DNA from 4 places in the Kluyvera sp. CRP genome. Region 4 is predicted to be linked to each of the others. Evidence: predicted binding sites of a transcription regulator. Region 4 holds the regulator's gene; each other region holds the start of a gene.
What was found. The regulator CRP, encoded in region 4, controls carbon source genes, mostly activating them, when cyclic AMP is high. The targets are predictions, from matches to a motif close to ATGTGANNNNNNTCACAT.

Region 1 (8,029 bases), 1.4 Mb from region 4:
ACTTCACCGCGTTAAAGTGACGCATGCAGACCTGCACTACGAAGGTTCCTGCGCCATTGACCAGGACTTCCTCGACGCAGCCGGTATCCTGGAAAACGAAGCCATTGATATCTGGAACGTGAACAACGGCAAGCGCTTCTCCACCTATGCCATTGCGGCGGAACGCGGCTCTAAAATTATCTCCGTCAACGGTGCGGCTGCGCACAACGCTGACGTCGGCGACATCGTCATCATCGCCAGCTTCGTGACCATGAGCGACGAAGAAGCGCGTACCTGGCGGCCGAACGTGGCCTATTTCGAAGGCGACAACGAAATGAAGCGCACCGCAAAAGCGATTCCGGTTCAGGTTGCCTGATCCTCTCTGGCGCGCCGCTCATGCGGGGCGCCAGCTTAGCCCTGCGGCTGGTTGCTGATTAGCCGCGACATAGTCTCCAGCGAATCCGTCCGCAGAATATACAGCCTTTTGAGCAACATCGGGTTATCACCCGGCTTCACCTTCCCTTTCACCGTCGTCACCGCCAGCTGAAAACCGGCATCTTTCGCCGCCTTCACCGCCGTCGCGTTATACCCGCCAAACGGGTATGAAAGGAACAATACGTGCGGGTTAAACTGTGCCAGAGCCCGACGTGAACGTTCAAAATCAAACAGAATATTGTGGTAGCTGCGGCTGAGCAGTATGGGCCGTCGATAACCGTCGACGCGATGCAGAAAATGCGTGTGCGACTGGAAATCAAAGACGTCCTTAATCCCCTCCAGCTCGGAAACACTCATAAACTGCAGCGACTTCGGCGCCCACTTCTGTGGGTGGCGCTTAATGCGTGATGAGATGATAAACGCGGTGGCCTTAAAGCCGTACTGCTTGAGTATCGGGTAGGCGTAGCGGCTCACCGACTTCAGACCATCGTCAAAGGTAATAACCACCGCGCGCCCCGGCAGATTTGCGCGGTTATGCACATAGTCATCCAGCTGATACATCGTCAGCGTGGTATAGCCCATATCGCGCAGCCAGGTCATCTGGTTACTAAAGGCGCGTACCGAGGTGGTGGTCGAGGTGTGACGAAAGCGGGTGTTCTCTTCATCGCGCAGAATATGGTGATAGGTGATGACCGGAATACCGTTATCAACCTGCGCATCAAGCGCGCTGATATAGGCCAGACGTTCACCGATACGGATCTGGTACCAGGTCTGATTCAGCCGATCTTTGAGCTTATTGACCACCGGATAGCGCAGGTTCTCTGCCAGGGTACCGAACGGCGCGCTCCCCACATCCGGCGCGTTATATACCGGTGTATCTTTCCAGGTGATCACATTCTGATTACTGAGCGGCTTGTTCAGATCTCCTAGCCCATCCTCCACGCGCTGCCGCCCCTGCACGGGTTCAAGGTGACCTTTGTCGATAAATCCTTTCCCGAAGCCAAAGCTAAAGGTGTAGTAATCTTCAGCGCCCGGCTCAATGGCAATAATCTGCCCGGCGCGCAGGTTACCGACCGTCTGGGTTTTATTGCCAATGCGTGCCCAGACCGTCGCGTCCTCAGTGGTTTGCATATAACGGGCAGGCAAAGCGGCGCTCACGCCACCAGCGAGGAAGAGCAGAAGAAAAACAACCGAGCGTATAGCCATGAGCAATAACCGAAGCGGGAACCGACTTCGCTATTGTAACAAAAGCGCGATCAATACCAATGTTTAAGGCTTATACAAATCATGGAGCAGTATAAATGGCGGATTTTTTTGCTGTTGGTGCCACAAGCTCGTCACACCGGGCGTTCCCAGCTCAACAATACGGTTGCGGAAGTCGCTACTGCTGAGCGTATCCCTCAGAGAAACCATTCTCTCAATCAATGAATACTGAATCCCCGCGATCACCTCACAGCCGCTGTGCTTATGGCTCATTAGCGAAGCAACGCGATAAGGCGCGGACCCGGCATTGTCGGTCAGAAAAATGACGCCGTCGCCGGAGTCGGTTTGATGCAGCGCGTCACACATCATCCGGCTCAGCATATTGGCGCTTAATCCACGCCAGTAATTTACCGCCCGACATTGCGGTAACGGCCCGAACTTTTTTTCCAGACGATCCAGCAGTTCCTGTGCGCGATCGTCATGGCAGGAAATCACCCAACCTAACATAGCTTGCCTCCTTAGCAGGCAAGTAGTTTAGCGGAGTGATTGATAAAGAGGGGTGATGACTGTCAAAGAATACTTCCCGGCAGACGCTGTCTGCCGGGAAATTACGCACAATCAGCTGCGCAGACCGCGCCCGCGCTGAATGAGATACCAGCACAGCATGTAGAAGGCGATGATAAACACCACCAGCACGCCAAAGGTGGTGGCCAGCGGCACATCGTTAATGCCGAGGAAACCGTAGCGGAAGCCGCTGATCATATAGACGATCGGGTTCAGGTGCGACAGCCCCTGCCAGAACGGCGGCAGCAGCGTCAGCGAATAGAACACGCCGCCGAGATAGGTCAGCGGCGTCAGCACGAAGGTCGGGATCAGGCTGATATCATCAAAAGTTTTCGCAAACACCGCGTTCAGCAAACCAGCCAGAGAGAACAGAATCGCCGTCAGGATCAATGTCAGAGCCACAAAGACCCAGGAGTGCACCTGGAACGGCACGAAGAACAGCGAAACCGCCGTCACCAGGATGCCCACACACAGACCACGAGCGACCCCACCGCCGACAAAACCGGCGATGATCACATGCGTCGGCACCGGAGCAACCAGCAGCTCTTCGATATTGCGCTGGAACTTAGCGCTGAAGAACGACGACGCCACGTTGGCATAAGCGTTGGTAATAACCGCCATCATAATCAAGCCCGGCACGATAAACTGCATGTAGGTAAAGCCGTGCATTTCACCGATACGTGAACCGATCAGGTTGCCGAAGATAATAAAGTACAGCGTCATGGTGATAACCGGCGGCACCAGCGTCTGCACCCAGATACGCATAAAGCGATGGATCTCTTTCGCCCAGATGCTTTTCAGCGCGACCCAATAAAGCTGCATCATGCGCGATCTCCTTGTTTTTCATGAACCAGCGAAACAAACAGCTCTTCCAGACGGTTCGCTTTGTTACGCATACTCAGCACCTGAATGCCCTGGGCGCTCAGCTGGCTGAAGACGCTGTTAATCCCCTGCTCGCGCAGTACTTCCACTTCCAGCGTTGAGGTATCGACCAGGTTGTACTGATAACCTTCAAGCTTCGGCAGCGGGCTTTTCGGCGCCAGATCGAGAATAAAGGTTTCCGATTTCAGCTTGGAAAGCAGCGCCTTCATCGAGGTGTTTTCCACCAGCTCGCCGCGCTGAATAATGCCGATATTGCGGCACAGCATTTCGGCTTCTTCCAGATAGTGAGTGGTGAGAATAATAGTGGTGCCTTTATCGTTGAGATCCTTGAGGAATCCCCACATTGAACGACGCAGTTCGATATCCACGCCCGCGGTCGGCTCATCGAGGATCAGCAGTTTCGGCTCATGCATCAGCGCACGCGCGATCATCAGACGGCGCTTCATCCCGCCGGAGAGCATTCGCGCGCGTTCGTTGCGTTTTTCCCACAGGTCGAGCTGCTTCAGGTATTTTTCGCTGCGAATAACCGCTTCTTTACGCTCAACGCCGTAATAACCAGCCTGATTCACCACAATTTGCTGCACGGTTTCAAACGGGTTGAAGTTGAACTCCTGCGGCACCAGCCCGAGCTGACGCTTGGCGTTGACCACGTCTTTTTGCAGGTCGTAGCCAAAGACGCTGACGCGCCCGGAGGTTTTATTCACCAGCGAGCTGATGATGCCGATAGTGGTGGATTTACCCGCGCCGTTCGGCCCCAACAGCGCGTAAAAATCTCCGGCTTCCACTTTCAGATCGATCCCACGCAGCGCTTGCACACCGCCCGGATAGGTCTTCGTCAGTTGCTCTAATTCCAGTGCAATGGTCATAGATTTTCGCTTACCTTACATTCCGATACTTGATATTGGGTTTTAATAAATCAGGACTTGCCCTATATTAACCCAACGAAAATTACTGGGTTACCGCTTCCATGAACGACATAGATACACTCATCAGCAACAATGCACTATGGTCAAAGATGCTGATAGAAGAGGATCCCGGTTTTTTTGAGAAACTGTCGCAAGCGCAAAAACCGCGCTTTCTATGGATCGGCTGTTCCGACAGCCGCGTTCCCGCCGAACGTCTCACCGGTCTTGAGCCTGGTGAGCTGTTTGTTCACCGTAACGTGGCAAACCTGGTTATCCACACTGACCTCAACTGCCTTTCCGTGGTGCAGTATGCCGTTGATGTACTGGAAGTTGAACACATAATTATCTGCGGCCACTACGGTTGCGGCGGCGTACAGGCGGCGGTAGAGAACCCGGAGCTGGGCTTAATCGACAACTGGCTGCTGCATATCCGCGATATCTGGTTCAAACATAGTTCATTGCTGGGCGAGATGCCGCAGGAACGTCGTCTGGATACGTTATGTGAGCTGAACGTGATGGAACAGGTGTATAACCTGGGGCACTCCACCATCATGCAGTCTGCGTGGAAGCGCGGCCAGAAGGTGATGATTCACGGTTGGGCCTACGGTATTCATGACGGCCTGCTGCGCGATCTCGATGTGACCGCCACCAGCCGCGAAACCCTGGAGCAGCGTTACCGCCACGGGATTTCCAACCTCAAGTTAAAGCATATCAATCATAAGTAGTGCAGGGATTGCCGGGTGGCGGCTAACGCCTTACCCGGCCTACAAGCCTGCGCCGTAGGCCTGATAAGCGAAGCGCCATCAGGCACCCACGCATTACTCGTCTAACAGCACCACTTTGCCGACATACGGCAGATGGCGGTAACGCTGCGCGTAGTCGATACCGTAACCGACCACGAATTCGTCCGGGATGGAGAAGCCGACAAACTCAACCGGCACGTCCACTTCGCGGCGAGAAGGTTTATCCAGCAGCGTACAGATCGCCAGCGACTTCGGCTCACGCAAGCCGAGAATCTCGCGCACTTTCGACAGGGTATTGCCCGAGTCGATAATGTCTTCAACGATGAGCACGTCTTTACCGCGAATGTCTTCATCCAGGTCTTTAAGGATTTTCACGTCGCGGGTGGTCGACATACCGCTGCCATAGCTGGATGCCGTCATAAAATCGACTTCGTGCGGTACCTGCACTTCACGGCACAGATCGGCCATGAACATGAATGAACCGCGCAGCAAACCCACCAACACCATTTCGCTGCCGCTATCTTTATAGCGCTCGTTAATCTGACGACCCAGTTCGGCGATACGCGCTTTGATCTCCGCTTCCGGGATCATCACTTCAACAGTATGTTTCATTTAACTAACCACATGATTTTAAATGTAAATCACTCAACCTGTTAACCCAGAGCCGCGAGGTTGATCAGCAAGCGAGAAAGTATACCAGCAAAACGATTAATGCGGCTAATTCGATAATAAAGCTCATTTTGTGATTTCGATCACACTTGTTAAATCCTATAATCAAATGAAAGCAATAATTAACAAACAAACGGACACCTTTCTATGGCTGAAACAAAAAACCAACAACCACGACTGCTCGCGAGGTTAACCACCCTCTTTGCGGCTTTTTGTGGTTTATATCTTCTGATTGGCGGAGCTTGGCTGGTCGCCGTTGGCGGCTCCTGGTATTACCCGGTCGCCGGTCTGGTGATGCTAGGCGTTACCGCGCTGCTGTGGCGCGGTAAACGTTCGGCGCTGTGGCTGTATGCGGTACTGCTGGTCGCCACCATGATCTGGGGCGTGTGGGAAGTCGGCTTCGACTTCTGGGCGCTCACCCCGCGTAGCGACGTGCTGGTCATCTTCGGCGTGTGGCTGATTCTGCCGTTCGTCTGGCGTCGCCTGATCGTGCCGTCCAGCGGTGCCGTTGGCGCACTGGTGGTGGCACTGTTGATCAGCGCCGCTATTCTCACGTGGGCAGGATTCCATGACCCGCAAGAAGTGAACGGCACGTTGAGCGCCGACGCCACGCCAGCAGAGCCTATCTCAAAGATTGCAGACCAGGACTGGCCCGCCTATGGCCGTAACCAGGAAGGCCAGCGCTTCTCGCCGCTTAAACAAATTAACGCTGAGAACGTGCATAACCTGAAGGAAGCCTGGGTGTTCCGCACCGGCGACCTGAAGCAGCCAAACGATCCGGGTGAAATCACCAATGAAGTGACGCCGATTAAGATTGGCGACATGCTCTATCTGTGTACCGCCCACCAGCGTCTGTTCGCGCTGGATGCGGCCACCGGGAAAGAGAAATGGCACTTCGACCCGCAGTTAGGCACCGACCCGAGCTTCCAGCACGTGACCTGCCGCGGCGTGTCTTATCACGAAGCGACGGCGGCAAACGCCTCGCCTGACGTGGTGTCCGATTGCCCGCGCCGTATTATTCTGCCGGTGAACGATGGCCGAATTTTTGCCCTCAACGCCGAGACCGGTAAGCTGTGTGAATCCTTTGCAAACAAAGGCATTCTGAACCTGCAAACCGATATGCCGGTTACCACGCCAGGGATGTATGAACCGACTTCACCGCCGATCATCACCGATAAAGTGATTGTGATTGCCGGCGCGGTTACCGACAACTTCTCAACCCGTGAGCCGTCTGGCGTGATTCGCGGTTTCGACGTCAACAGCGGCAAACTGCTGTGGGCCTTTGACCCGGGCGCGAAAGATCCTAACGCCCTTCCGCAACCCGGCCAGCATTATACCTTCAACTCGCCGAACTCCTGGGCACCCGCGGCCTACGATGCGAAGCTGGACCTGGTCTACCTGCCGATGGGCGTTACTACTCCGGATATCTGGGGCGGCAACCGTACACCGGAACAGGAACGCTTTGCCAGCTCCATTGTGGCGCTGAACGCCACCACCGGTAAACTTGCCTGGAGCTACCAGACCGTTCACCACGATCTGTGGGACATGGATATGCCGTCCCAGCCGACGCTGGCAGACATCACCGTCGATGGCAAAAACGTACCGGTTATCTACGCACCGGCCAAAACCGGCAACATCTTCGTGCTGGATCGCCGTAACGGCGAGCTGGTCGTCCCGGCACCGGAAAAACCGGTCCCGCAGGGCGCAGCGAAAGGCGACTACGTCACCAAAACCCAACCGTTCTCTGACCTGAGCTTCCGTCCGAAGAAAGACCTGAGCGGTGCAGACATGTGGGGCGCCACCATGTTTGACCAGCTGGTGTGCCGCGTGATGTTCCATCAGCTGCGCTATGAAGGCATCTTCACCCCGCCGTCCGAGCAAGGCACGCTGGTGTTCCCGGGTAACCTGGGGATGTTTGAGTGGGGCGGTATCTCCGTCGATCCGAACCGTCAGGTGGCAATTGCCAACCCGATGGCGCTGCCGTTCGTCTCTAAACTGATTCCACGCGGCCCAGGCAACCCGATGGAGCAGCCGAAGGACGCGAAAGGTAGCGGTACCGAAGCCGGTATCCAGCCCCAGTATGGCGTGCCGTACGGCGTGACGCTGAACCCGTTCCTCTCTCCGTTCGGACTGCCGTGCAAACAGCCAGCCTGGGGTTATATCTCCGCGCTGGATCTGAAAACCAATGAAGTGGTATGGAAAAAACGTCTGGGTACGCCGCAGGATAGCCTGCCGTTCCCGCTGCCGATTCCATTGCCGTTCAACATGGGGATGCCAATGCTGGGCGGCCCGATTTCCACCGCCGGTAACGTGCTGTTTATCGCTGCAACCGCCGATAACTACCTGCGCGCTTACAATATGAGCAACGGTGAGAAACTGTGGCAAGGACGTCTGCCAGCAGGCGGCCAGGCGACGCCGATGACCTATGAGGTCAATGGCAAGCAGTTCGTGGTCATCTCCGCGGGCGGTCACGGTTCGTTTGGCACAAAAATGGGCGACTACATCGTGGCCTACGCGTTACCTGACGACGCGAAGTAAATAAAATGCCGACCCTTGGGTCGGCATCCTCACTCCCGGGTCACGCGCTTTTTGTGGCCCGGGGAAATACGCAATTATTTATCAAACTTAATCGACAGCAGCGACGCCCTG
Region 2 (8,029 bases), 2.2 Mb from region 4:
ATGGCTATAGTGGCAGCGTTTATCAGGCTGAAACATGATGTAACGGTGATTAATCACTTTTTATAGCGTAGACCAGCTGCAAACACAGAATAAATCGTACTCTGGATCGTTACTCAACACGGAAGAACAAATTTTGATCAGTGAATTTCGTCGGGTGGTAACATTCCATTAACCATGCCCGCCGACTATTTTCACCCGTACTACCCTGCATAATAAAACCGGAGATACCATGAATAAGAAGGTGTTAACCCTGTCTGCTCTGATGGCCAGTATGTTTTTCGGTGCCGCAGCGCACGCTGCCGATACCCGTATCGGTGTGACTATCTATAAATACGACGACAACTTCATGTCCGTTGTGCGCAAGGCGATTGAGAAAGACGGCAAATCTGCCCCGGATGTTCAGCTGCTGATGAACGACTCCCAGAACGACCAGTCCAAGCAGAACGACCAGATTGACGTGCTGTTGGCAAAAGGCGTGAAAGCGCTGGCGATCAACCTGGTTGACCCGGCAGCGGCGGGCACGGTGATTGAAAAAGCGCGCGGCCAGAACGTGCCGATCGTTTTCTTCAACAAAGAACCTTCACGTAAAGCGCTGGATAGCTATGACAAAGCCTTCTATGTCGGTACCGATTCAAAAGAGTCCGGTATTATCCAGGGCGACCTGATTGCTAAGCATTGGGCGGCGAACCCGAACTGGGACCTGAACAAAGACGGTCAGATTCAGTTCGTACTGCTGAAAGGCGAACCGGGTCACCCGGATGCGGAAGCGCGTACCACCTACGTTATCAAAGAGCTGAACGACAAAGGCCTGAAAACCCAGCAGCTGCAGCTGGATACCGCAATGTGGGATACCGCCCAGGCGAAAGATAAAATGGACGCCTGGCTGTCTGGCCCGAACGCCAACAAAATTGAAGTCGTGATTGCCAACAACGACGCGATGGCGATGGGTGCGGTTGAAGCGCTGAAAGCACACAACAAATCTTCTATCCCGGTGTTTGGCGTCGATGCCCTGCCGGAAGCGCTGGCGCTGGTTAAATCGGGTGCGATGGCCGGTACCGTGCTGAACGATGCCAACAACCAGGCGAAAGCCACTTTCGACCTGGCGAAAAACCTGGCTGAAGGTAAAGGCGCCGCTGATGGCACCACCTGGAAAATTGAAAACAAAATCGTCCGCGTTCCATACGTTGGCGTAGATAAAGATAACCTTAGCCAATTCACCGGTAAGTAATCTTTAAATATATGGGGCGCACATCCGTGTGCCCCATAAATACTGACTCAGAATTATCGCGGCCAGGTATATATATGGACAACAATAATAGAGAGCCGTCAGGTGAATTCTTGTTGGAAATGAGCCAGATCAACAAGTCTTTTCCCGGCGTAAAAGCACTCGATAATGTTAACCTGAGAGTTCGTCCACACTCTATCCATGCATTAATGGGTGAGAACGGTGCGGGCAAATCAACGTTATTAAAATGCCTATTTGGGATCTATCAAAAAGATTCCGGCAGCATTCTCTTCCAGGGCAAGGAAATCGATTTTCATTCCGCTAAAGAGGCGCTGGAAAACGGTATTTCGATGGTCCACCAGGAACTGAACCTGGTATTACAACGTTCTGTGATGGATAACATGTGGCTGGGGCGTTATCCCACCAAAGGCATGTTTGTCGATCAGGACAAAATGTATCGCGATACCAAAGCCATCTTTGACGAGCTGGATATTGATATTGACCCGCGTGCGCGCGTGGGCACGTTATCTGTTTCGCAGATGCAGATGATTGAAATCGCTAAAGCCTTCTCCTATAACGCCAAAATCGTGATTATGGATGAACCGACCTCATCGCTGACGGAGAAAGAGGTGAACCATCTGTTCACCATTATCCGTAAGCTGAAAGATCGTGGCTGCGGCATCGTCTATATTTCGCACAAAATGGAAGAAATCTTCCAGCTGTGCGACGAAATCACCGTTCTGCGCGACGGGCAGTGGATTGCTACCCAGCCGCTGGAAGGGCTGGATATGGACAAGATCATCGCCATGATGGTAGGGCGCTCGCTAAACCAGCGCTTCCCGGACAGGCAGAACGTACCGGGGGAAGTGATCCTCGACGTGCAGCACCTGACATCCCTGCGCCAGCCGTCGATTCGCGACGTATCGTTCCAGTTGCGTAAAGGGGAAATCCTCGGTATCGCCGGGCTGGTGGGCGCCAAGCGTACCGATATCGTTGAAACGCTGTTTGGCGTACGTGAAAAGTCGAGCGGGACCATTACCCTGCACGGTAAGAAAATCAACAACCATAGCGCCAACGAAGCGATTAATAACGGTTTTGCGCTTGTTACCGAAGAACGCCGCTCAACCGGTATTTATGCTTACCTTGATATTGGCTTTAACTCTTTAATTTCGAATATCAAGAGTTATAAAAACAAAGTCGGCCTGCTGGATAATTCACGTATGAAGAGCGATACCCAATGGGTTATCGACTCGATGCGCGTAAAAACCCCAGGGCATCACACGCAAATTGGTTCGTTATCCGGCGGTAACCAGCAGAAGGTCATTATTGGACGCTGGCTGTTAACTCAGCCTGAAATTCTGATGCTGGATGAGCCGACTCGCGGTATCGACGTGGGTGCAAAATTTGAAATTTATCAATTAATCGCCGAGCTGGCAAAGAAAGATAAAGGGATCATTATTATTTCTTCAGAAATGCCAGAGCTGCTGGGTATTACTGACCGTATCCTTGTCATGAGTAATGGCCTGGTTGCCGGAATTGTAGAAACGAAAACCGCAACGCAAAACGAAATTCTCCGTCTTGCGTCATTGCACCTTTAATTTCAGGGGCTCGACATGAGTGCGTTAAATAAAAAAAGCTTTCTCACTTATCTGAAAGATGGCGGTATTTACGTTGTTCTTTTGGTTCTGCTGGCTATTATTATTATCCAGGACCCAACTTTCTTAAGTTTGTTGAACCTTAGTAACATCCTGACTCAGTCTTCTGTACGTATTATTATTGCCCTCGGCGTTGCCGGGCTGATTGTGACCCAGGGTACCGACCTGTCGGCGGGTCGTCAGGTCGGCCTCGCGGCGGTGATTGCCGCGACGCTGTTGCAGTCGATGGAAAACGCCAACAAGGTTTTCCCGGAAATGGCGACCATGCCAATCTTTGTAGTCATCCTGATTGTTTGCGCGATTGGCGCGGTGATCGGCCTGATTAACGGGATTATCATCGCTTACCTGAACGTGACGCCGTTCATCACCACGCTGGGTACGATGATCATCGTTTACGGCATTAACTCCCTGTACTACGACTTCGTGGGCGCGTCGCCGATTTCCGGCTTTGACAGCGGCTTCTCGACCTTCACGCAAGGGTTTGTCGCACTCGGTAGCTTCCGCCTTTCGTACATTACCTTCTACGCGTTGATTGCCGTTGGGTTTGTCTGGATCCTGTGGAACAAGACTCGCTTTGGTAAAAACATCTTCGCTATCGGCGGCAACCCGGAAGCGGCGAAAGTCTCCGGTGTGAACGTTGCGTTGAACCTGCTGGTGATTTATGCGCTGTCAGGCGTGTTCTACGCCTTCGGCGGGATGCTGGAAGCGGGTCGTATCGGCTCAGCAACCAACAACCTCGGCTTTATGTACGAACTGGATGCTATCGCGGCCTGCGTGGTGGGTGGGGTTTCATTCAGCGGTGGCGTGGGTACGGTGCTCGGCGTGGTGACCGGTGTTATCATCTTCACCGTTATCAACTACGGTCTGACCTATATCGGCGTCAACCCGTACTGGCAGTACATTATCAAAGGCGCGATTATTATCTTCGCGGTGGCGCTGGATTCACTGAAATACGCGCGTAAGAAATAACATATACATTAGGCAAAAAGCCCGGCGTTTGAACCGGGCTTTTTTACGTTTAAGCGTTGAGGTTATCAGGATTTTTTCTTCTGCAGTTCCAGCAGCTGCTCCGGCGTTACCGCCGGGTACCCCTGCGCATCATCCGGTACTTCCTGCTGGGCAGGAATCGGGATCAGCGGGCCTAAGAAGCGCGGCTCGCGCTTAAACAGGTAAAGATCGGCCAGCGCGCCAAAGCGGGCGCCAAATTCACGCAGACGAACGCTCCACATATCTTTCGGTGATGGCACCGCATAGCACTGCGCCTGAATGCCCATATGCAGGGCGATAAACAGCGCGCGTTCGCAATGGAAGCGCTGGGTAATGATGATGAAGTCGTTGGTGTCGAACACTTTACGGGTACGGACGATGGAATCGAGCGTACGGAAGCCGGCGTAATCCAGCACGATATCTTCCGGCGCCACGCCAGCTTTGATCAGATCGCGGCGCATGGTCATCGGTTCGTTATAGCTTTGCAGCGCGTTATCGCCGCTCAGCAGCAGATAGTTGACCTTGCCGCTGTTGTAGGCGTTAAGGGCACCCTGAATACGGTAACGGTAATACTGGTTGATCACGCCGGTGCGATAGTACTTCGCGGTGCCGAGCACCACACCCACCTGACGGTAGGGGAGATCTTGCAGCTCGTCATAGATGTAGGGCGCTGTTTTCCAGCTCATCCAGCGATCGAGACCCAGCACGGTCAACAGCAGCAGGCCGCACAGGACTAACAGGCTGTATAACACACGCTTTAACATGAACTTGGCTCAACCGTGGACGAGGGAGACATCAGGCTACTTTACCCGTCGGGCAAGCGCAAGAAACCATCGTTTAATTGCGGGGAAATTAGACAACGGAGGCGGATTACCGTTTGTAGGCCGGATAAGGCAAAGCCGCCATCCGGCAATCCGCGCCAGTCAGCCTGATGGCGCTGCGCTTATTGGGTTATGCCAACAGAACGCGATCGATATTGTGGCAGCCGAGCGCTTTCAGCGTTGCGGCGGTGGCATCCCACTGAATCAGCGGCGCGTCGGCGCGTTCTGCCAGAATGGCGCGCTGAATATCCGGGTAGTCGTAGCCGTTCAGGCTCAGCAGGTTCAGTGCGCCCTGCAACGGTGGCAGCGTCGGGTTAAACGCGGCGTTTTCAGCGTAGCTGCCGCTGAAAATGGTGCCATCGCGTAACTCCAGCGCGACGCCAGACGGCGATTGGCTGTACGGGGTATGGCTCTGATTCGCGGCTCGAATCGCAGCCTGTGCCAGTGCGTCGCCCTCGAGCGGATAACCGTGATCCTGTGCGTCCATCAGCAGGGTCTTGATCTCCAGATCTTTCGGGCCAAAGGCGTCCGGCAGGTAATCCTGCAACGTGTGTGGCTGACGGCCCGGCAGATTGATACGCAGCGCCAGTCCGCTGTTCAGCTCGTTCATAAACTGACGGCAGTGGCCGCACGGCGTGTAGTTGACGGTAATCGCTTGCAGCGCTTTTTCACCGCGCAGCCAGGCATGGCTGATGGCGCTTTGCTCGGCATGAACCGTTTGTTGCATGGTCGCGCCAAGGAATTCCATGTTGCCGCCGAAATACCAGGTGCCGCTGACACCGCGGGCAATCGCGCCAACGTTAAAGTGAGAGAGGTCTGCGCGGGCGCAAGCGGCCGCCAGTGGCAGGAGCGCGAAAGCGAGCGCGTCTTCGTCCAACCCCGTCGCCTGTTGCAGCGATGAGACCTGCCCGGCGCTTAACAGGGCAGGGAAGTGCGGATCGGCTAACAGCGGAGCGATAGCGGTCTGCAGGTCTGCCGCCAGTTGCGTAAAAGCAGATTGAAAACGTGGATGCATGGCGTTGTGCCTCATAACAATGTAATGGGATCGTAGTGTACGGGGCACGAACGCGACAATAAGTGATCAATATCTCATTGCTAGTGCAACGCATGCAATCTCAACCAAAAATGTGTGATTTGTCTCGTTTTATCCCACGACCGCCAGAATAATCGGGAACAGGAACGGTGCGATCAGCGAGGTAATAATCCCGCAAATGACCAAAGCCAGTGAACTAAACGCCCCTTCCTGGTAGTCCAGCTCCGCGCAGCGGGCGGTACCGAGGGCGTGCGACGCGGTGCCCATCGACAGGCCGCGTGAGGCTTTAGTGGTAATGCGCATCAGATTCAGCAGCGTATGGCCAAACACCGCGCCGAGGATCCCGACATAAATCACGCACACCGCGCTTATGGCTGGAATACCGCCGATGCTGCCGCTCACCGCCATCGCAATCGGGGTCGTGACCGATTTCGGCAGAATAGAGGCGGCAATTTGCGGCGATGCGCCCATCATCAGCGCCACGGTGGTGCCGGTAATCATCGCCACCGCGCTACCGATAAAGCAGATAGTGATGATGGATTTCCAGCGCGCGCGAATCTGGTGCAGCTGTTCGTACAGCGGGTAGGCGAGGGCGACCACCGCCGGTTGCAGAAGGTCGTTCAGTACTTCGCTGCCTTTGAAATAGTGGTCGTACGGGATGCCGGTCAGCATCAGGAACGGAATAATCACCACCATAGAAACCAGCAGCGGGTTGAGCAGCGGCATTTTGAAACGCGCGCCCAGCTTACGGGCGGCAAAAAAGACAACCAGGGTCAGCGGCAGCGACCACCATATATAATGGAGCATTATTTTTTCGCCTCTTCTTGCCCAACGACGTTACGTTCCCCGTGTACCAGATGTGAGCTCCAGCTCACCACGACCAGCACCACCAGGGTACTGATCGTGCAGGAGACTACCACCGGGCCAAACTGCGCGCTGAGCAGCGCGAAATACTGCATCACGCCAACGCCAATCGGCACAAACAGCAGCGCCATATAGCGAATAAGCACGTAGCAACCGGGGTTGACCCATTTGGCGGGCAGAATTTGCAACGCCAGCAGGACGAACAGGATAAGCATGCCGATAATGCTACCGGGGATGGTGATGGGCAGCAGCGAAGAAACAAAAATTCCGGCATAAAGGCAGGCGTAAATCAGCACGAATGCACGCAGGTATTGCCAGATAATATTCAGTGATTTGAGCATGGGATTCACCTTTGGTGGAATGCATTCATCATACAATTAAACCCTGAAATGTGCTACCGATCACAACATGAAATCTGAGCATAGCTGATATAGATAAGCGGAACATCAGCCATCTGTCCGCAGGTTAGCCCTCATGGTGTACCGGATGCGATAAAAAGTGGAGAAAACGGCTCAGCGCCAGCGACGGGAGATCCTTCTTGCGCCAGAATACGCCAACGCTGCCTTTCTGCTCAATGCGCGGCAGCGCCAGAATCGAGAGCTGTCCCTGACGTTGATAGCGTTCGGCCAGACGTAAGGAGAGAATCGAAATCATATCGCTGCTTTGCAGCAGGTTAACGCTGATGTTCATGGACGCCGATTCGATGGTATTTTCCGGCAACATCACGCCGTTTTCCACCAGCGCATTATCGATACTCTGGCGGATGGGCGTGCCGTTTGGCCAGACTATCCAGCGCCACGGGGCCAGATCGTTCCAGGTCAGGCTGGGGAGGCGCGCCAGTGGATGGTCGGTGCGCGCCACAAAGCACACCGGTTCGGTATACAGCACTTCATAGTTCAGCGGCAGTTCCAGCGCCCGGCCGCCGATACGCCCCACCACCACATCCACCACGCCGGACTGTAAATCATGCAGCAGCGGCGTCATTACCTTTTCTTCAATATTCAGATGTAGCGTCGGCATTTCGGCCAGCAGTGGGAAAATCGCCTGGGAAACGCAGTCGGTGGCCACCGGCGAGCAGCCAATTTTCAGGCTGCCAACCAGCCCGCCTTGCTTAAAGCGCTCCATCTCAAACTGTGAACGTTCGATATCGTTGATTAGCCGCTGGGCGTGCTGAAGCAGCAGCTTGCCGCCTTCCGACGGACGTAACCCTTTACTGTGTCGCTCGAACAGCGTCAGACCCAACTCTTCCTCAAACTGGGTCAGCCACTTCGACAGCGCGGGCTGCGTGATGTGCATTCTTTTCGCCACCTGGGTGAGATTTCCCTGCTCGCCGAGCGCCACCAGGATATGCAAATGATGTAGCTTCAGTTTCTGCGTCCAGTCCGCCATCAGGTATAACCTCCTGGTTATGGTTAAGCATGAAATGCCATTGTACAACTCATTT
Region 3 (8,029 bases), 2.5 Mb from region 4:
AAATATAAAATGATTTATATAATAATGCGAATGTGAATAAAACTCATTGGCAGAAATATAACAATAGATATCAAGAGGGAAATAATAACGCCGGAATTCACCGGCGAGTGAACTAATACCAGGCGCTGGTAGCAGGAATATTGGCGACACCCCGGCACTGGTATTGCAGGGTGATATATTCGTTGAGGCACAGTGAGCCGCTAATGGTGGAGCAGGTGGAAATGGGCTGACCATAGGAAAATGCGGTGGCGTAGCCCATTTGCTGGCAGGCCTTATTGGCCTCGGACTGGGCCAGGTAACTGTCGGTGCGGGCGTTTTGCAGTACCGCCTGCCCGTAGGTCAGGCGAACGATACCGCTGGTCGCATCAACTTCGCTGACGCTTGCCGTGCGGGGAACCGAGCACGCGGAAAGTGCCAGCAGGGCAGGGATAAGTAGGAGGCTTTTCATCAAGTCGCTCTGCGCAATCTGTCGTAATCTTATTGTAGCCGCCCCCTCGGTGGCCAATCCCTTGAATAGTCGCCAGATTCAGGGGTTAATCCGCTTGTGACTCATAAATGGCCTGAAACTGCAGATGCAACTGGCAAAACAGTTTGACCAGCGTCGGATCAAAATGGCTGCCGGAACTGCTGACGATAATTTCGTAGGCACGTTCATGGGAGAAGCTGGGCTTGTAGACTCGTTTTTGCCGCAGGGCATCGTAAACATCGGCGATTGCCAGAATGCGTGCCTCCAGCGGGATGGCTTCACCGGCTAATCCATCCGGATAGCCGCTGCCGTCCCATTTTTCATGATGATAATGGATCAGGTTTTCCGCCACAGAGCCGAGCACCAGCCCCTGGACGATACGCCAGCCTTTCACTGAGTGCTGCTGAATTTGCTTAAACTCGTCCTCGGTGAGTTTGCCCTGCTTACGCAGAATCATCTCGGGAACGGCAATTTTGCCAATATCATGCAGCGAAGCGAAATTTTCAATGTCGCGAATCTGGCGCTGGGGCAGCTTCATCGCGCGGGCCAACAGGCTGCAATAAGCTGAAACGCGACGGATATGGCAACCGGTCTCATCATCGTGGACGTGATTAATCTTTTCCATCGCCTCGACAATGCTGCGGTTAATCGCCCGGTTCTGGTTCATATGCCGCCACATCATCAGCATCATACTCAGGATAAAGATCAGCGCGGCCAGCAGCCCGGCGCTAATAATTTGTAATGTATTTTTACTTAGCGACGTGGAGGCCGCGACGCTGGTGGGAGGCGTGAGCTGGTGACGATAGCTGGAGATGAGATGAACCTGAGCCAGCAGCGCGTGCAGAGGGTGATCGATGTTCACCCAGGTCCCTATCTGATAGCTGGAATGGGTCAGCCCGGCAACTTTCAGCGCGCCGCGGAACAGATCGCTGCCGCGAAGCGCTTGCTCCAGCGAGCTTAAATCACCAAGAATAAAGTCGATTTGGTTGTTATCGATGGTATCCAGCAGTTCGTCGATGGTGGCGCGGGCGACCAACGTCACGTCGGTACCAAACCGCTGGCGCAGATAGTATGCGGCAAACGAACCGCGTATCACGCCAATCCGCTGATAGCGCACCTGTTCTTCATCAAGAATAAACGGCTGACCGACCTTATTGTAATAGGCGTTGTACCAGTTCAGCAGCGGGCCAACCAGGCCTTCCAGCTGTGCGCCGTCGCGGACATCAATAATATCGGCAAGCCGCAGTGGCCACTCTTCGTTCTTCATGCGAATCAAATAATTATCAACGAATTGAACGTCAACGTTGATATTAAGCAGATCGCGAAGATCGTTAACCATGCTGATGGCGCTGCCGTGATATCCCTGATTGTCTTTCCAGATAATGGGAGAGAAGTTCTCATTCTTCGGCAGCCACAGCGTCAGACGATTTTCCTGTAACCAGTTGCGCTCTTCGGGGGTGATGATGAGGTTATGGCGGAGAAACTCTATCTGGCTTTGCTCTTCCAGCGCCTGAAGCTTGCCGTTTTGCTGCCACTCGTTAATCAACTGATTGATGTTGTTGCGTAGTGAAATGAGTTCCGGGCTTATCCCGAATGAGGCGGTGATACGCAGTGAATCAAATGGACGAGAAATGGTGTAGTAGTACTGTGGGCTGCCGATTTCTCTGTCTTCATTGATATAGAAATCGGCACCGCCGCTGCGCAGAATTTGCAAGGCCTCTTTACTGCTGTCGACCTCGATGATCTGTTGAAATGTCAGGGAGGGATAAGCTTGCTTGACGATCGTCTGGGTCGGATCGTGCCGGCGGAAAATGACTCTTGTGTCGTTTAGGTCTTGTACGGTCTTGGCTTGTCGAGTGATGCTGGCGGTAACGATGGTGTTTTCGAGCAGGCGTAAGGAAAGGATTGTATTCTTCAGATGTTCACGGGTTTGCAGCACGCTGGCGTAGAGCCCGTAGTCATGATGGCTGAAGCGCTGTTCGAACGTGGTGCCGTCAATGGGCTGCAGGGTCAGATTATAGCCGTAGCGTGAATTGATGGCGTGCAGCAGTTCGGGATAGAACCCGCGAAACTGTCCGTGGTCGTCGCGCCAGAATTCAAAATTATCGGCATCGAGTATCCAGACAGGGACGGTGGAAGCCGTTTTGACTTTTTGTGGCGGTACGGCAAGAGCGCGAGTCGTGCAAACGAGCAACAGGGTCAGTAGAACAAGGAGACCCAGCCCGCGTCGAAGAGATCGGCAGTTCTGTGTCACAAGTCAGTTCCTTTGCGAAGACTATTTTATCCATTTAATAGCGTATATTTTGTGGGCCCATTATTGCCCTTAAGTCAGTTTAGACCACCGTGTGGCCTGGTAACAGTAAAAAAATAATGGTTTATGTAATGATTTATCTATCCGGCATAGGCCAAAAGTGTGACCGCCTCAGTAAAAAGTAAAACCATTTTTCATAAAATTTGAAAGTGCGTTTGTCTGGTAGTAAGGTTACTGTAACGTAATCGAACGACTGCGGGAAATCCCGCGTAGCTTTCAGGAGAGGAAAGAATGAAAATTGCACTGATGATGGAAAACAGCCAGGCCAGCAAGAACGCGACTATTCATCATGAGTTAAAAGCCGTTGCCGATGAAAAAGGCTTCCCGGTCTACAACGTGGGCATGAGCGATGAAAACGATCATCACCTGACCTACATTCACCTGGGTATCATGGCCAGCATCCTGTTGAACTCTAAAGCGGTAGATTTCGTCGTCACTGGCTGTGGTACCGGTCAGGGTGCGCTGATGTCCCTGAACATCCACCCGGGCGTTGTTTGTGGCTACTGCCTGGATCCAGCAGACGCCTTCCTGTTTGCCCAGATCAACAACGGTAACGCGCTGTCTCTGGCCTTCGCCAAAGGTTTTGGCTGGGGTGCGGAACTGAACGTTCGCTATATGTTTGAAAAAGCGTTCACCGGTCGTAACGGTGAAGGCTACCCGCCAGAGCGTAAAGAACCTCAGGTTCGTAACGCCGGTATCCTGAACCAGGTTAAAGCGGCGGTGGTGAAAGAGAACTATCTGGATACTCTGCGCGCTATCGACCCGGCGCTGGTGAAAACTGCCGTCTCCGGTCAGCGTTTCCAGGAATGCTTCTTTGAAAACTGCCAGAACAAAGAAATCGAAGCCTTTGTTCGCGAGATCCTGGCGTAAGTCAGACGTTCTCCTTTCTAATAAAAACCCACGCTCTGGCGTGGGTTTTTTTATGCCGTGAACTCAGGCTTTGGCTTTCTTCGACACCGCGCTGCCCGCGTCTCGCGTCAGATGCAGGGTATCTATCATCCCCACCAGGCAAATCAGCGCGATAAAGACAAAGGCCAGACGGAAGCTGATACCGGGTACCGCGCTGAGATCCAGTACGGCGCTGAGTTTCTCACCGATACGAATCCCAATCGCCCCGAGTGTGATACCCAGGCCAATCGCCAGCTGGCTGGCGGTACTGAACAGCGTGTTGGCATAGCTCATTTGCGGTGAGGGTACGTCGGCAAACGCCAGCGTGCTGACGCCGGTAAATTGAATCGAGCGGAACACGCCGCCGAGGTACAGTACCAGCATAATCACCCATACCGGCGTCTGCGGTGTCAGGAAGGCGCAGGCGACCAGCGCCAGCACGTTCAGCGCACCGTTAATCAACAGCAGGCGGCGGAAGCCCAGCCAGCGAATGAGCGGAGTGGTGGCCGGCTTAATCGTCAGGTTGCCCACGAACACCGCCAGCACCAACAGGCCGGAGTGGAACGGATCCATACCAAAACCGACCTGAAAGAGTAGGGGAAGCAGGAACGGTACGGCACTGATGGAAGCGCGGAACAATGAACCGCCGTACATCGTGACGCGGAAAGTGGGCACCTTGAGCGCATCCATTCGGATCATCGGCGCCGGGCTGCGGCGGAAATGGGACAGCGCATAGTAAAAAGTGGCGCTGCCAAGCAGCAGTAGCGTGATGATTAAGCCGCCCTGCATCTTCTCTGCGCCCAGCAGTTCCATCGCGTAGACCAGGCTCACCATTGACACCGAGGTGGCGAGAAAACCCGGTAGATCGAATGGCCGCCGCTCATCGTCGCGGATGTTGGGGATAATCCGCAACGCCAGCAGGATGGCGATAATGCCCAACGGGACATTAATGAAGAATATCCAGCGCCAGTCGGCCACTTTGGTAATAAATCCACCCAGCGGAGGCCCGATAATCGGCGCAATCAGCGCGGGCCAGGTGAGCGTGGCAATGGCGGTGATGAGCAGGTGTTTTGGCGTGGTACGAAGGACGGCTAACCGCCCGACAGGAACCATCAGCGCGCCGCCTACGCCTTGTAGAATACGCATGGCCACGAAACCGTGAGCGCTGGTGGCGAGGCCGCAAAATACGGAAGAGACGGTGAAAATGGCGAGCGCGAGGCTGAATATGGTGCGCGCGCCGAAGCGGTCCGCTATCCAGCCGCTGGCCGGTATGAGTACGGCCAGCGTGATCAGGTAGGCGCTAATGCCGATATTAAGATCGACGGCTTCCACGCCAAAGGTTTTCGCCATATCTGGCAGGGCGGTGGCAATCACCGTCCCATCGAGGAACTCCATAAAGAATGCACCGGCCACAAGCAGCGCTGCAGGGGATACCCCACGGCTCGCCTGGGCCTGGAGAGGCTCATTCATCGTTGCGTTACCCTATCAAATTAATACGTAAAATTTATAGATTTTGTAGATGCTGCAAGTGACAGATTTTCATAACAATTTCTTTGTAAATTTAACATGTATGATAATTATTATGTGATTTAACTCTCAAAATGGTTGATTTTTGTGATGGTGCTCATATTATGTACCTAAAGACAATAACACCTGCATAACAAAAACCGGAGCATCAACATGAAACAGCGCATGCGTAAAATCCTCAAAAGCATGTTCGAGAACTATTGCAAGACTTTCAAAGACGTACCGCCAGGCGCTATGTTCTGATAAAAAAACCTGCTGCGGCAGGTTTTTTTTATCTTCAGCAAAAGTAGGTTACTATTACGCTCCGCAAAACAGGAGCAAAAAATGTCTCAGAACCTCACCCCGAACGATGAACTGGTTTCCGACGTTGTCGCCTGCCAACTCGTTATCAAACAGATCCTCGACGTTATCGATGTTATCGCGCCAGTTGAAATTCGTGAAAAGATGGCTACCCAGCTGAAAGCGATTGACTTTACCACTCATCCGGCGGGGGCCGATCCGGTAACGTTGCGGGCGATTCAGAAAGCGATTGCGCTGATTGAGCTGAAGTTTACGCCACAGGATGCGACGCACTGATCCGGAATTGACGTCCTCAGGACTAAGTTCAGAAAGAACAAGGGCGGCCATGGCCGCCCTTGTTGCGTAATTAATGCTGCTGTTGGTTAACGATGTTCAGCAGATGCTGGTCCGTTTGCTGGATGCAGAGGCCCGCTTTACGCGCGCTGCGCACTTCATCCAGAATGGTCTTCAGCAAGATACCATCCTGTTCCTGCTCTTCTTCCAGTGCGTTGAGGAAACTCAGGGTGTTATCGTCATGAAGCACTTTTGCCTGTTCAGTCAACTCAGACAGCGTAGAGCTGCGCTGCGCGTGATCTTCAATGGTTTTCAGGAAAAGATCTTCGAGGGTGGCGCACTTATCTTCTTGGGTTTCAAAAGCTTTCACGACCGGATAAGCGCCAGATTTTTTCATATAATCGAACACACGCATCATTTGCGTTACGCTGGATTGTGCCCGTGAACGTAAAAACGTCGCGGTACCATTCAGTCGATGTTCTGAGCACCACTCGCTCAAACGCAAATAATGATTAGATGCATAAAATTCGAGATTCATCTGAGCATTAAGCTTTTGAACCATTCCTGGAACTGCCATACAAATATCCTTATTACTGGTAGGAACGATACGCGTGATACCGCATAGTATCTTAATAGCCGCTAACCATGCGCTATTTACGCGTTGGAGTGTAACTACATATTACTCGTAGTCTTCAACCATGAACAAAAGATATAATTCCTCTTGTGTTCAGAAAAAAGAATACTCTTAGTTTTGGTATAAGAAAACTCTCATGAGCCGCTTTTTACGTTTCGTTACAACCTATATTGCTAATATCTTAATTCGCAAAATATTATTTTCGTAACCCTATGAATTATAGAGAATGTAACTTTCCGGTATACTCTGCGTAAGGCTTTGTTAACATACGAATTCTATGTTGCATTACGTACATCAGGAAGTGTGATCTAACTCTGATTTTCAACCGGATAACGATGGCTCAGATAGGCGCGTTACGCATTATTTGCTATCAATAGTGCATCGCGAATAATAATTCTTATTTATATATCATGATATATGTCGGCTCCCCAATATTAGAATGATGGCAAATTTGTTTTAGATCATTTTTGATAATGGCCGGCAAGAGGATTATGTTCGCGTCATGACGAGTACGCCAAATCCTTCCCCATTCGTCACCAGGAGGGATTCGTTTATATTAATTTACAGGAGTTAAAATGAAACAGGTTGCTGTACTGCTGGCCCCGGGTTTTGAAGAAGGGGAAGCGATTGTCACTATCGATATCCTGCGCCGTCTGCATATTGGTGTTGAGCTGGTGTCGTGCGCTGAGTCACGCGCGGTGGTGAGTTATCACGATATCCCGATGGTGGCTGACGCCACGCTGGCAGAACGTCTTGATACCCTGTACGACGCTGTCGTCCTGCCGGGTGGCCCGCAGGGGAGCGTGAATCTGGCGGCGAACAAAGACGTGATTAATTTTGTGGCTGCCCACGATGCCGCGGGCAAACTGATCTGCCCAATCTGCTCAGCCGCTGCGCGCGTGCTGGCCGGCAATGATCTGCTGAAAGGCCGTCGCTATGTCTGCTCCGGTGATCTGTGGCAGGACGTGAAAAACGGGGAATACGTTGATGCGCCGGTGGTTGAAGACGGCAATCTGATTAGCGGTAAAGGATTCGGTCATGTCTTTGACTTTGCCTTTACCGTCGCGGCACGTCTGCTGGGCGATGAAGCGCCGGTGCGCGACCACGCCGATCATATTTATTACCGCTGGTAATTAATCGGCCACCTCAGAGAAAGATATATCTTCGCTGAGGATATAGATAAATAAGCTATTCTCTCTGCGCGAATTGTCTGACAATTCGCGTTTTTTATATGTACTTATCTGCTGAATCTATGCATCACCTTACTGTAATTCAGGGGTGTGATGGCGCTCTCTTCTGAATGGTTAATTCCTGGCTATTAATGTTTCAACATAGTTAACGCTGTTAATTGTGCAGCTAATACTTTGTTTTATGTCCGATTTAAATGGTTTGTCTGATTTTCCCTACATAAAAGAACATTAAGGCTGGAGTTAACCATGCACAAATTTACGAAAGCGCTGGCGGCCATCGGGCTGGCGGCGGTTATGTCACAATCGGCTATGGCCGAGAATTTAAAGCTTGGTTTTTTAGTAAAACAACCGGAAGAACCCTGGTTCCAGACGGAATGGAAATTTGCCGATAAAGCCGGCAAAGACCTTGGTTTTGATGTGATTAAAATTGCCGTTCCGGA
Region 4 (8,029 bases):
GCCGAAGCAGTGCACGCTTTCTACCCAGCCGCTTTCAATCGCCGGGATCAGCGTCGGATGCGGGTTCAGGGTCCAGTGTTTACAGATTTTGCCCTTCAGACCCAGCTGTTCGCCGTAGGTTGGCAGCAGCAGTTCAATCGCCGCGGTGTTGAAGCCGATACCGTGGTTCAGCGACTGCACCTGGTGTTCCGCGTAGATGCCTTTAATCGCCATCATCGCCATCAGGATGTGTTCCTGTTTAATCAGGCGCGGGTCACGGGTAAACAGCGGTTCGATAAAGAACGGCTTGTCGGCGACAACCACGTAGTCAATCCAGGAACCCGGAATATCCACGCGCGGCAGGTCGCATTCGTCATCCACCAGTTCGTTCACCTGCGCGATGACAATGCCATCGTGGAACGCGGCGGCTTCCACCAGCGCCGGGGTATCTTCGGTACTCGGCCCGGTGTAGAGGTTGCCTTTACGGTCAGCCTTATAACCGGCAATCAGCGCCACGTTCGGGGCCAGGTCGACGTAAAGACGGGAGTAAAGTTCGATGTAAGTATGGATGGCGCCGATTTCCAGCTGACCATCTTCCAGCAGCTGCGAGATGCGCAGGCTCTGGGTGCCGGAGAAGGAGAAGTCCAGCTTGCGGGCGATGCCTTTTTCAAAGATATCCAGATGCTCGCTGCGCCCGACGCTTGGCATAATCATGTGCAGGTCGTGCACAATCTGCGGGTTCACCTCAGCCAGCATACGGGACAAGAAATCTGCCTGCTTTTGGTTATTCCCTTCTAATACCACGCGGTCACCCGGCGCGATCAGTTTTTCCAGCATCGCGGTCAGGTCTGCGGTCGGCAGCACCTTACCCTGCACCGGAACGGAAGCCAGACGGCGCTGTTTTTCCGTGCGGCGGGTGTTCCAGACTCGTGCTGGCGTTTGCCCAGATAACATTATTAACCTCCTGATTCAGCTAATCATTTTGATTGCTTAACACAGCTAAGAGTGTGAACCCTGGTGAGAAAGTCATCAATTAAGCGTAGGAGAGAATCATTAGCTTGAGAGTAATAATTGAAGTAACAATTTGTGATAAGGATCAGAACCCAAAGGGATAAAAACGACTACCTGTGCCTCATTTTCATAAACACAATGGCAAAGTGACGGTATAGTAGGCGGCAGATTAACGAGTAAACATCGCGTAGACATGACTGAAACCACCCACCACGATCTCAACATCGACACCCAAAGCAGCGCCGACTTCGTGCCGATGCGCGGCGTCAGCAATCGTCATTTGCAGACCATGCTGCCGCGTCTTATCCGCCGTAAGGTGCAGTTCACGCCGCACTGGCAGCGCCTTGAACTGCCGGACGGCGACTTTGTCGATCTGGCGTGGAGCGAAGATCCGCAGGCCGCGCGCCATAAGCCGCGTCTGGTGGTGTTTCACGGTCTGGAAGGCAGCCTGTATAGCCCGTACGCGCATGGCCTTATCAATGCAGCGAAAGCGCAGGGCTGGCTGGGCGTGGTGATGCATTTCCGTGGCTGTAGCGGCGAGCCTAACCGTCTGAACCGCATCTACCACTCCGGCGAAACGGAAGACGGCACCTGGTTCCTGCACTGGCTGGCGCGCGAATATGGTCACGCCCCGACTGCGGCAGTGGGCTACTCGCTCGGCGGCAACATGCTGGCCTGCCTGCTCGCCAAAGAAGGCGACGAAGTGCCCATCGATGCCGCCGTGATTGTCTCGGCGCCGTTTATGCTGGAAGCCTGTAGCTACCACATGGATAAAGGCTTTTCACGCGTTTATCAGCGCTATCTGCTCAACCTGCTAAAAGGCAACGCAGCCCGCAAGCTGAAGGCCTATCCCGGCTCTTTGCCGGTCGATTTGCGTCAGTTGAAAAGCATGCGCCGCATCCGCGAGTTCGACGATTCGATTACCTCGAAGATCCACGGTTTTGCCGATGCCATTGACTATTACCGCCAGTGCAGCGCGATGCCGATCTTAAGCAAGATCACCAAGCCGACGCTGATCATCCACTCAAAGGACGATCCGTTTATGGATCACCACTCCATCCCCGCACAGGAAGAGCTGCCGGAGAACGTGGAGTACCAGTTGACGGAATACGGTGGTCACGTAGGTTTTATCGGCGGCACTTTGCGCCACCCGGAAATGTGGCTGGAAAAACGCATTCCCGCCTGGTTGATGCGCTGGTTGGGAGCAAAAGCATGATTATTCCCTGGCAGGATATCGACCCGGAGACGCTGGACAACCTGATTGAAAGCTTTGTCTTGCGCGAAGGCACTGATTATGGTGAATATGAACGTTCACTTGCGCAAAAGGTCGCCGACGTAAAACACCAGCTACAAACAGGCGAAGCGGTGCTGGTCTGGTCTGAGCTTCATGAGACCGTCAACATCATGCCCCGTAACCAATTTCGCGGTTAACTATACTCTAACGGCAGGAGGCGTTTACCACGCTTCCCTTGTCGTCTTTTCAGGGAGTTATTCGCATGTCTGCCAAACATCCGGTTATTGCCGTTACCGGCTCCAGCGGCGCGGGGACCACCACCACCAGCCTCGCCTTCCGTAAAATCTTTGCTCAACTCAACCTGCGCGCGGCAGAAGTGGAAGGCGACAGCTTCCACCGCTATACCCGTCCGGAAATGGATATGGCCATTCGTAAAGCCCGTGATTTGGGCCGCCATATTAGCTACTTTGGTCCGGATGCCAACGACTTCGGCCTGCTGGAACAAACCTTTCGCGACTATGGCGTGAGCGGTAAAGGGCAGTCGCGTAAATATCTGCATACCTACGACGAAGCGGTACCGTGGAATCAGGTACCCGGCACGTTTACCCCCTGGCAGCCGCTGCCAGAACCGACCGACGTGCTGTTCTACGAAGGGCTACACGGCGGCGTAGTGACGCCACAGCATGATGTCGCCCGCCACGTCGATCTACTGGTCGGCGTGGTGCCAATCGTTAACCTTGAGTGGATCCAGAAGATGATCCGCGACACCAGCGAACGCGGACATTCCCGCGAAGCGGTGATGGATTCCGTGGTGCGTTCGATGGAAGACTATATCAACTACATCACGCCGCAGTTCTCCCGCACCCATATCAACTTCCAGCGCGTGCCGACGGTCGATACCTCTAACCCGTTTGCCGCCAAGGGCATTCCGTCGCTGGACGAAAGCTTTGTGGTGATTCACTTCCGCAATCTCGACAACATCGACTATCCGTGGCTACTGGCCATGCTGCAAGGCTCATTCATCTCGCATATGAATACGCTGGTGGTTCCCGGCGGGAAGATGGGGCTGGCGATGGAATTGATCATGACACCGCTGGTGCAGCGTATGATGGAAGGGCGAAACTAATGCACGAACCCTCACCCCACAGGGGCGAGGGATTCGCTGCGTGCGAGGAATTACCCTTCGATCACTTCGTAGGAGTGGGTGATATTCACCGCTTTTTCAAGCATCAGCGCAACAGAACAGTACTTCTCGGCAGACAGATCCACCGCACGGGAAACCGCCGCATCCTTCAGCCCTTTACCGGTGACGATAAAATGCAGATTGATGTGGGTGAACAGGCGCGGCGCTTCTTCACGACGCTCGGAGGTCAGCTTCACTTCGCAGTCGGTCACGTCGTTGCGGCCCTTCTGCAGGATAGACACCACGTCGATGGCGCTACAGCCGCCCGCGGCCATCAGCACCACTTCCATTGGGCTTGGCGCTTTATCGCCAGAGTTGCCGTCCATCAGGATCTGGTGTCCAGAAGCGGACTCACCGAGGAAGGTCAGCCCTTCAACCCATTTCACACGCGCTTGCATAATTTTTAACTCCAAGGTTGCAATTTTCTTCTCAGATTACGCGCACATAACAATTCTCGCAATGGAAGGCGATCGACGTCATGCTGAAGCGAGACACCAGGAGACACACGGCTAAAGCTATGCTAAAACAGTCAGGATGCTACGGTAATACATAAACGTACTGCATGTATGCAGAGGACATCACATTACAGGCTGCGACAGTATTCGACAGCCGACTTCCCAGGTAACGGGAAGGATACTATTGCAACCGGTGGCCGCAATGCTTTTGCCGCCGGGAAGAGCTTATAACAGAGGATAACCGCGCATGGTGCTTGGCAAACCGCAAACAGACCCGACTCTCGAATGGTTCTTGTCTCATTGCCATATTCATAAGTACCCATCGAAGAGCACGCTGATTCACCAGGGTGAAAAAGCAGAGACGCTGTATTACATCGTAAAAGGCTCAGTGGCAGTACTCATCAAGGACGAAGAAGGGAAAGAGATGATCCTCTCTTACCTCAACCAGGGCGATTTCATCGGTGAGTTAGGCCTGTTTGAAGAAGGCCAGGAACGCAGCGCGTGGGTACGGGCAAAAACCGCTTGTGAAGTTGCTGAAATCTCTTATAAAAAATTCCGTCAGCTGATCCAGGTTAACCCGGACATCCTGATGCGTCTCTCTTCGCAAATGGCGCGTCGTCTGCAGGTTACCTCTGAGAAAGTCGGCAACCTGGCGTTCCTCGACGTCACCGGTCGTATCGCTCAGACCCTGCTGAACCTGGCAAAACAACCTGACGCAATGACCCACCCGGACGGGATGCAGATCAAAATCACCCGTCAGGAAATCGGCCAGATCGTCGGCTGCTCTCGTGAAACCGTGGGCCGTATCCTGAAGATGCTGGAAGATCAGAACCTGATCTCCGCACACGGCAAAACCATTGTCGTTTACGGTACCCGCTAATCCAGCCCAAACGGCGTATTGCGTCATGCAGTACGCCGTTTTTGTTTTCCCCCTATGTGGCGCAGGCTGATTTACCACCCGGAAGTCAACTATGCACTGCGGCAAACGCTGGTGCTGTGTCTGCCCGTTGCCATTGGTCTACTGCTCGGCCACCTCCAGCAGGGGTTGCTGTTCTCGCTGGTGCCCGCCTGCTGCAACATTGCCGGGCTTGATACCCCGCATAAGCGTTTCTTCAAGCGTCTGATCATCGGCGGCTGCCTGTTCGCCGGATGTAGTCTCGCCGTTCAGCTGCTGCTGGCGCGCGATGTGCCTTTGCCACTGATTCTGACCGGGCTAGCGCTGCTGCTTGGCGTCACGGCAGAGATCAGCGCGCTACACGGACGACTGCTGCCCGCCTCGCTAATTGCCTCCATTTTTACCCTCAGCCTGGCAGGGAATATGCCCATCTGGCAGCCATTATTGATCTATGCGCTGGGGACATTATGGTACGGGCTATTCAACTGGTGGTGGTTCTGGATGTGGCGCGAGCAGCCGCTACGCGAGTCGCTCAGCCTGCTTTACCGTCAGCTTGCCGACTACTGCGAAGCCAAATACAGCTTGCTCACCCAGCATACCGATCCCACCACCGCGCTGCCGCCGCTGCTGACTCGCCAGCAAAAGGTGGTGGACCTGATTTCCCAGTGCTACCAGCAACTGCACATGCTGGCGGCGAACCAGCACAATGACTACAAGCGGCTGCTGCGCGCTTTCCAGGTTGGGCTGGATTTGCAGGAGCATATCTCCGTCAGCCTGCATCAGCCGGAAGAGGTGCAGAAGCTGGTTGAACGCAGCCATGCGGAAGCGGTAATCCGCTGGAATGCCCAGACGGTAGCCGCACGCCTGCGCGTGCTGGCGGACGATATTCTCTATCACCGCTACCCTACCCGCTTCAACATGGATAAACAGATTGGCGCGCTGGAGAAAATTGCCGACCAGCACCCGGATAACCCGGTGGGTCAGTTCTGTGCCTGGCACTTCAGCCGCATTGCCCGCGTGCTACGCTCCCAGCGCCCGCTGTACCCGCGTAACCTGATGGCCGACAAAGAACGCCGTCTGCCGCTGTTCCCGGCGTTAAAAAGCTACCTCTCTTTGCGCTCTCCCGCCCTGCGTAACGCCGCGCGTCTCAGCGTGATGCTGAGCATCGCCAGCCTGATGGGCGCGGCGCTGCACCTGCCGAAACCGTACTGGATCCTGATGACGGTGCTGCTGGTCACACAAAACGGTTACGGCGCGACCCGGGTGCGAATTTTCCACCGAGCAGCGGGTACCCTTGCCGGTCTGGTGATTGCCGCCGTGGCCCTGCACTTCCACACGCCGCAGGGCTGGGCGCTAACGGGCATGCTGATAGTGACGTTAGTGAGCTACCTGATTATTCGTCGCAGCTACGGTTGGGCGACCGTCGGCTTTACCATCACCGCGGTGTACACCCTGCAAATCCTGACGCTTAATGGCGAAGAGTTTATTGTCGCCCGCTTTATCGACACCATCATTGGTTGCCTGATCGCCTTTGGCGGCATGATTTGGCTATGGCCGCAGTGGCAGAGCGGCCAGCTGCGCCAGAACGCCCAGGCGGCGCTGGAGGCCGATCAGGACGCTATCCGCCTGATCCTCAGCCCCGACCCACAGGCACCGAAGCTGGCCTACCAGCGCATGCGCGTCAACCAGGCACACAACACGCTGTACAACACGCTGAACCAGGCGATGCAGGAGCCGGGCTTTAATTCACGTTATCTTGAAGATATGAAACTGTGGGTGACCCACAGCCAGTTTATCGTCGAGCACATCAATGCCATGACGACGCTGGCGCGCGAGCACAATATGTTGACGCCTGATTTGGCGCAGCAGTACCTGGAGTCGTGTGAGATTGCTCTACAACGCTGTCAGCAGCGTCTGGAATACGATGAAGCGGGGAGCAGTGGCGAGGTCAACATTATGGAAGCGCCGGATTCACTGTCCCACGGGCCGTTAAGCACCATGGAACAGCATCTCCAGCGAATTCTGGGGCACCTGAACACCATGCACACTATTTCGTCGGTGGCCTGGCGCCAGCGCCCACGGCACGGCGGCTGGTTAAAGCGGCAAACTAGCTAACAATTTTCGCGACGGCCTGGGCAAAGCGCTGCATACCTTCGTCGATATCCACCTCTTCCACCACCAGCGAGGGGGCAAAGCGCATCACGTCCGGGCCGGCATTCAATACCATCACACCGACATCCGCTGCCGCATACAAGAAGTCGCGCGCGCGGCCTTTGTACTTCGCGTTCAACTCGGCGCCAATCAGCAGCCCCATCCCGCGCACATCGCTGAAGACATCGTATTTCGCGTTAATCTGTTGCAGATGCTGAACAAACCGCTCGCGCTTAGCATTGACGCCGTTCAGCACTTCCGGCGTGTTGATAATATCGAAGGCCGCACCGGCGACCGCGCAGGCCAGCGGGTTACCACCGTAGGTAGAGCCGTGCGAACCGACGTGGAAAGCGCTGGCAATATCGTTGGTTGTCAGCATGGCGCTGACCGGGAAGCCGCCGCCCAGCGCTTTAGCGCTGGTCAGAATGTCCGGCGTCACGCCGTAGTGCATGTAAGCAAACAGTGAACCGATACGCCCCATGCCGCTCTGCACTTCATCAAAGACCAGCAGCGCCTGATGCTTGTCACACAGGTCGCGCAACCCTTTGAGGAATTCAGGTGTCGCCGCCTGCACGCCGCCTTCGCCCTGAATCGGCTCCACCACCACCGCGCAGGTGTGGTCATCCATCACCGCTTCCACCGCGTGCAGATCGTTAAACGGCACGTGAACAATATCGGCAGGTTTAGGGCCGAAACCGTCGGAGTACTTTGGCTGACCGCCGACGGAGACGGTAAACAGCGAGCGCCCGTGGAAGGCGTTATGGAAGGCGATAATTTTGGTTTTATACGGACTATGGCGGGTTGAAGCGTAGTAACGCGCCAGTTTAAAGGCGGTCTCGTTGGCTTCAGTGCCGGAGTTCATGAACACCACGCGCTCGGCGAATGTGGCGTCAACCAGCTTCTGGCCCAGACGCAGCGCCGGTTCGTTGGTAAACACGTTGCTGGTGTGCCACAGGGTTTCACCCTGGGTTTTCAGCGCCTCAACCAGCGCCGGATGACAGTGGCCCAGCGCCGTCACCGCGATACCGCCAGCAAAATCAACGTACTCTTTGCCTTGCTGATCCCAGACGCGACTGCCTTTTCCCTTCACCGGAATAAACTCCGCCGGTGCATAGATTGGC

Region 1: hpt (hypoxanthine phosphoribosyltransferase) is a predicted target of CRP. The motif match lies at 5,452-5,469, and genes of this name have one in related genera.
Region 2: cdd (cytidine deaminase) is a predicted target of CRP. The motif match lies at 5,764-5,781, and genes of this name have one in related genera.
Region 3: azuC (stress response protein AzuC) is a predicted target of CRP. The motif match lies at 5,248-5,265, and genes of this name have one in related genera.

What each region holds. Positions count from the first base shown of each region.
Region 1 is NZ_CP082841.1:158,010-166,038, forward strand. It holds gene panD (aspartate 1-decarboxylase) at 1-355, shown strand, start outside; gene K7B04_RS00765 (polysaccharide deacetylase family protein) at 391-1,620, opposite strand; gene K7B04_RS00770 (PTS sugar transporter subunit IIA) at 1,684-2,124, opposite strand; gene K7B04_RS00775 (ABC transporter permease) at 2,236-3,006, opposite strand; gene K7B04_RS00780 (ABC transporter ATP-binding protein) at 3,003-3,929, opposite strand; gene can (carbonate dehydratase) at 4,031-4,693, shown strand; gene hpt (hypoxanthine phosphoribosyltransferase) at 4,787-5,323, opposite strand; gene K7B04_RS00795 (glucose/quinate/shikimate family membrane-bound PQQ-dependent dehydrogenase) at 5,528-7,918, shown strand; gene K7B04_RS00800 (hypothetical protein) at 7,993-8,029, opposite strand, start outside.
Region 2 is NZ_CP082841.1:4,531,794-4,539,822, reverse strand. It holds gene mglB (galactose/glucose ABC transporter substrate-binding protein MglB) at 230-1,228, shown strand; gene mglA (galactose/methyl galactoside ABC transporter ATP-binding protein MglA) at 1,303-2,823, shown strand; gene mglC (galactose/methyl galactoside ABC transporter permease MglC) at 2,839-3,849, shown strand; gene sanA (outer membrane permeability protein SanA) at 3,915-4,631, opposite strand; gene cdd (cytidine deaminase) at 4,819-5,703, opposite strand; gene K7B04_RS21550 (CidB/LrgB family autolysis modulator) at 5,833-6,528, opposite strand; gene K7B04_RS21545 (CidA/LrgA family protein) at 6,528-6,926, opposite strand; gene K7B04_RS21540 (LysR substrate-binding domain-containing protein) at 7,051-7,974, opposite strand.
Region 3 is NZ_CP082841.1:4,216,881-4,224,909, reverse strand. It holds gene yecR (YecR family lipoprotein) at 113-448, opposite strand; gene K7B04_RS20020 (HD domain-containing phosphohydrolase) at 534-2,720, opposite strand; gene K7B04_RS20015 (RpiB/LacA/LacB family sugar-phosphate isomerase) at 3,009-3,647, shown strand; gene K7B04_RS20010 (MFS transporter) at 3,711-5,135, opposite strand; gene azuC (stress response protein AzuC) at 5,346-5,435, shown strand; gene K7B04_RS20000 (DUF2766 family protein) at 5,517-5,768, shown strand; gene K7B04_RS19995 (non-heme ferritin-like protein) at 5,839-6,342, opposite strand; gene K7B04_RS19990 (DJ-1/PfpI family protein) at 6,975-7,532, shown strand; gene K7B04_RS19985 (arabinose ABC transporter substrate-binding protein) at 7,836-8,029, shown strand, end outside.
Region 4 is NZ_CP082841.1:1,560,215-1,568,243, reverse strand. It holds gene mdcA (malonate decarboxylase subunit alpha) at 1-933, opposite strand, end outside; gene K7B04_RS07235 (hydrolase) at 1,184-2,206, shown strand; gene K7B04_RS07230 (YheU family protein) at 2,203-2,421, shown strand; gene K7B04_RS07225 (phosphoribulokinase) at 2,487-3,350, shown strand; gene K7B04_RS07220 (OsmC family protein) at 3,401-3,805, opposite strand; gene crp (cAMP-activated global transcriptional regulator CRP) at 4,110-4,742, shown strand; gene K7B04_RS07210 (YccS/YhfK family putative transporter) at 4,797-6,872, shown strand; gene K7B04_RS07205 (aspartate aminotransferase family protein) at 6,865-8,029, opposite strand, start outside.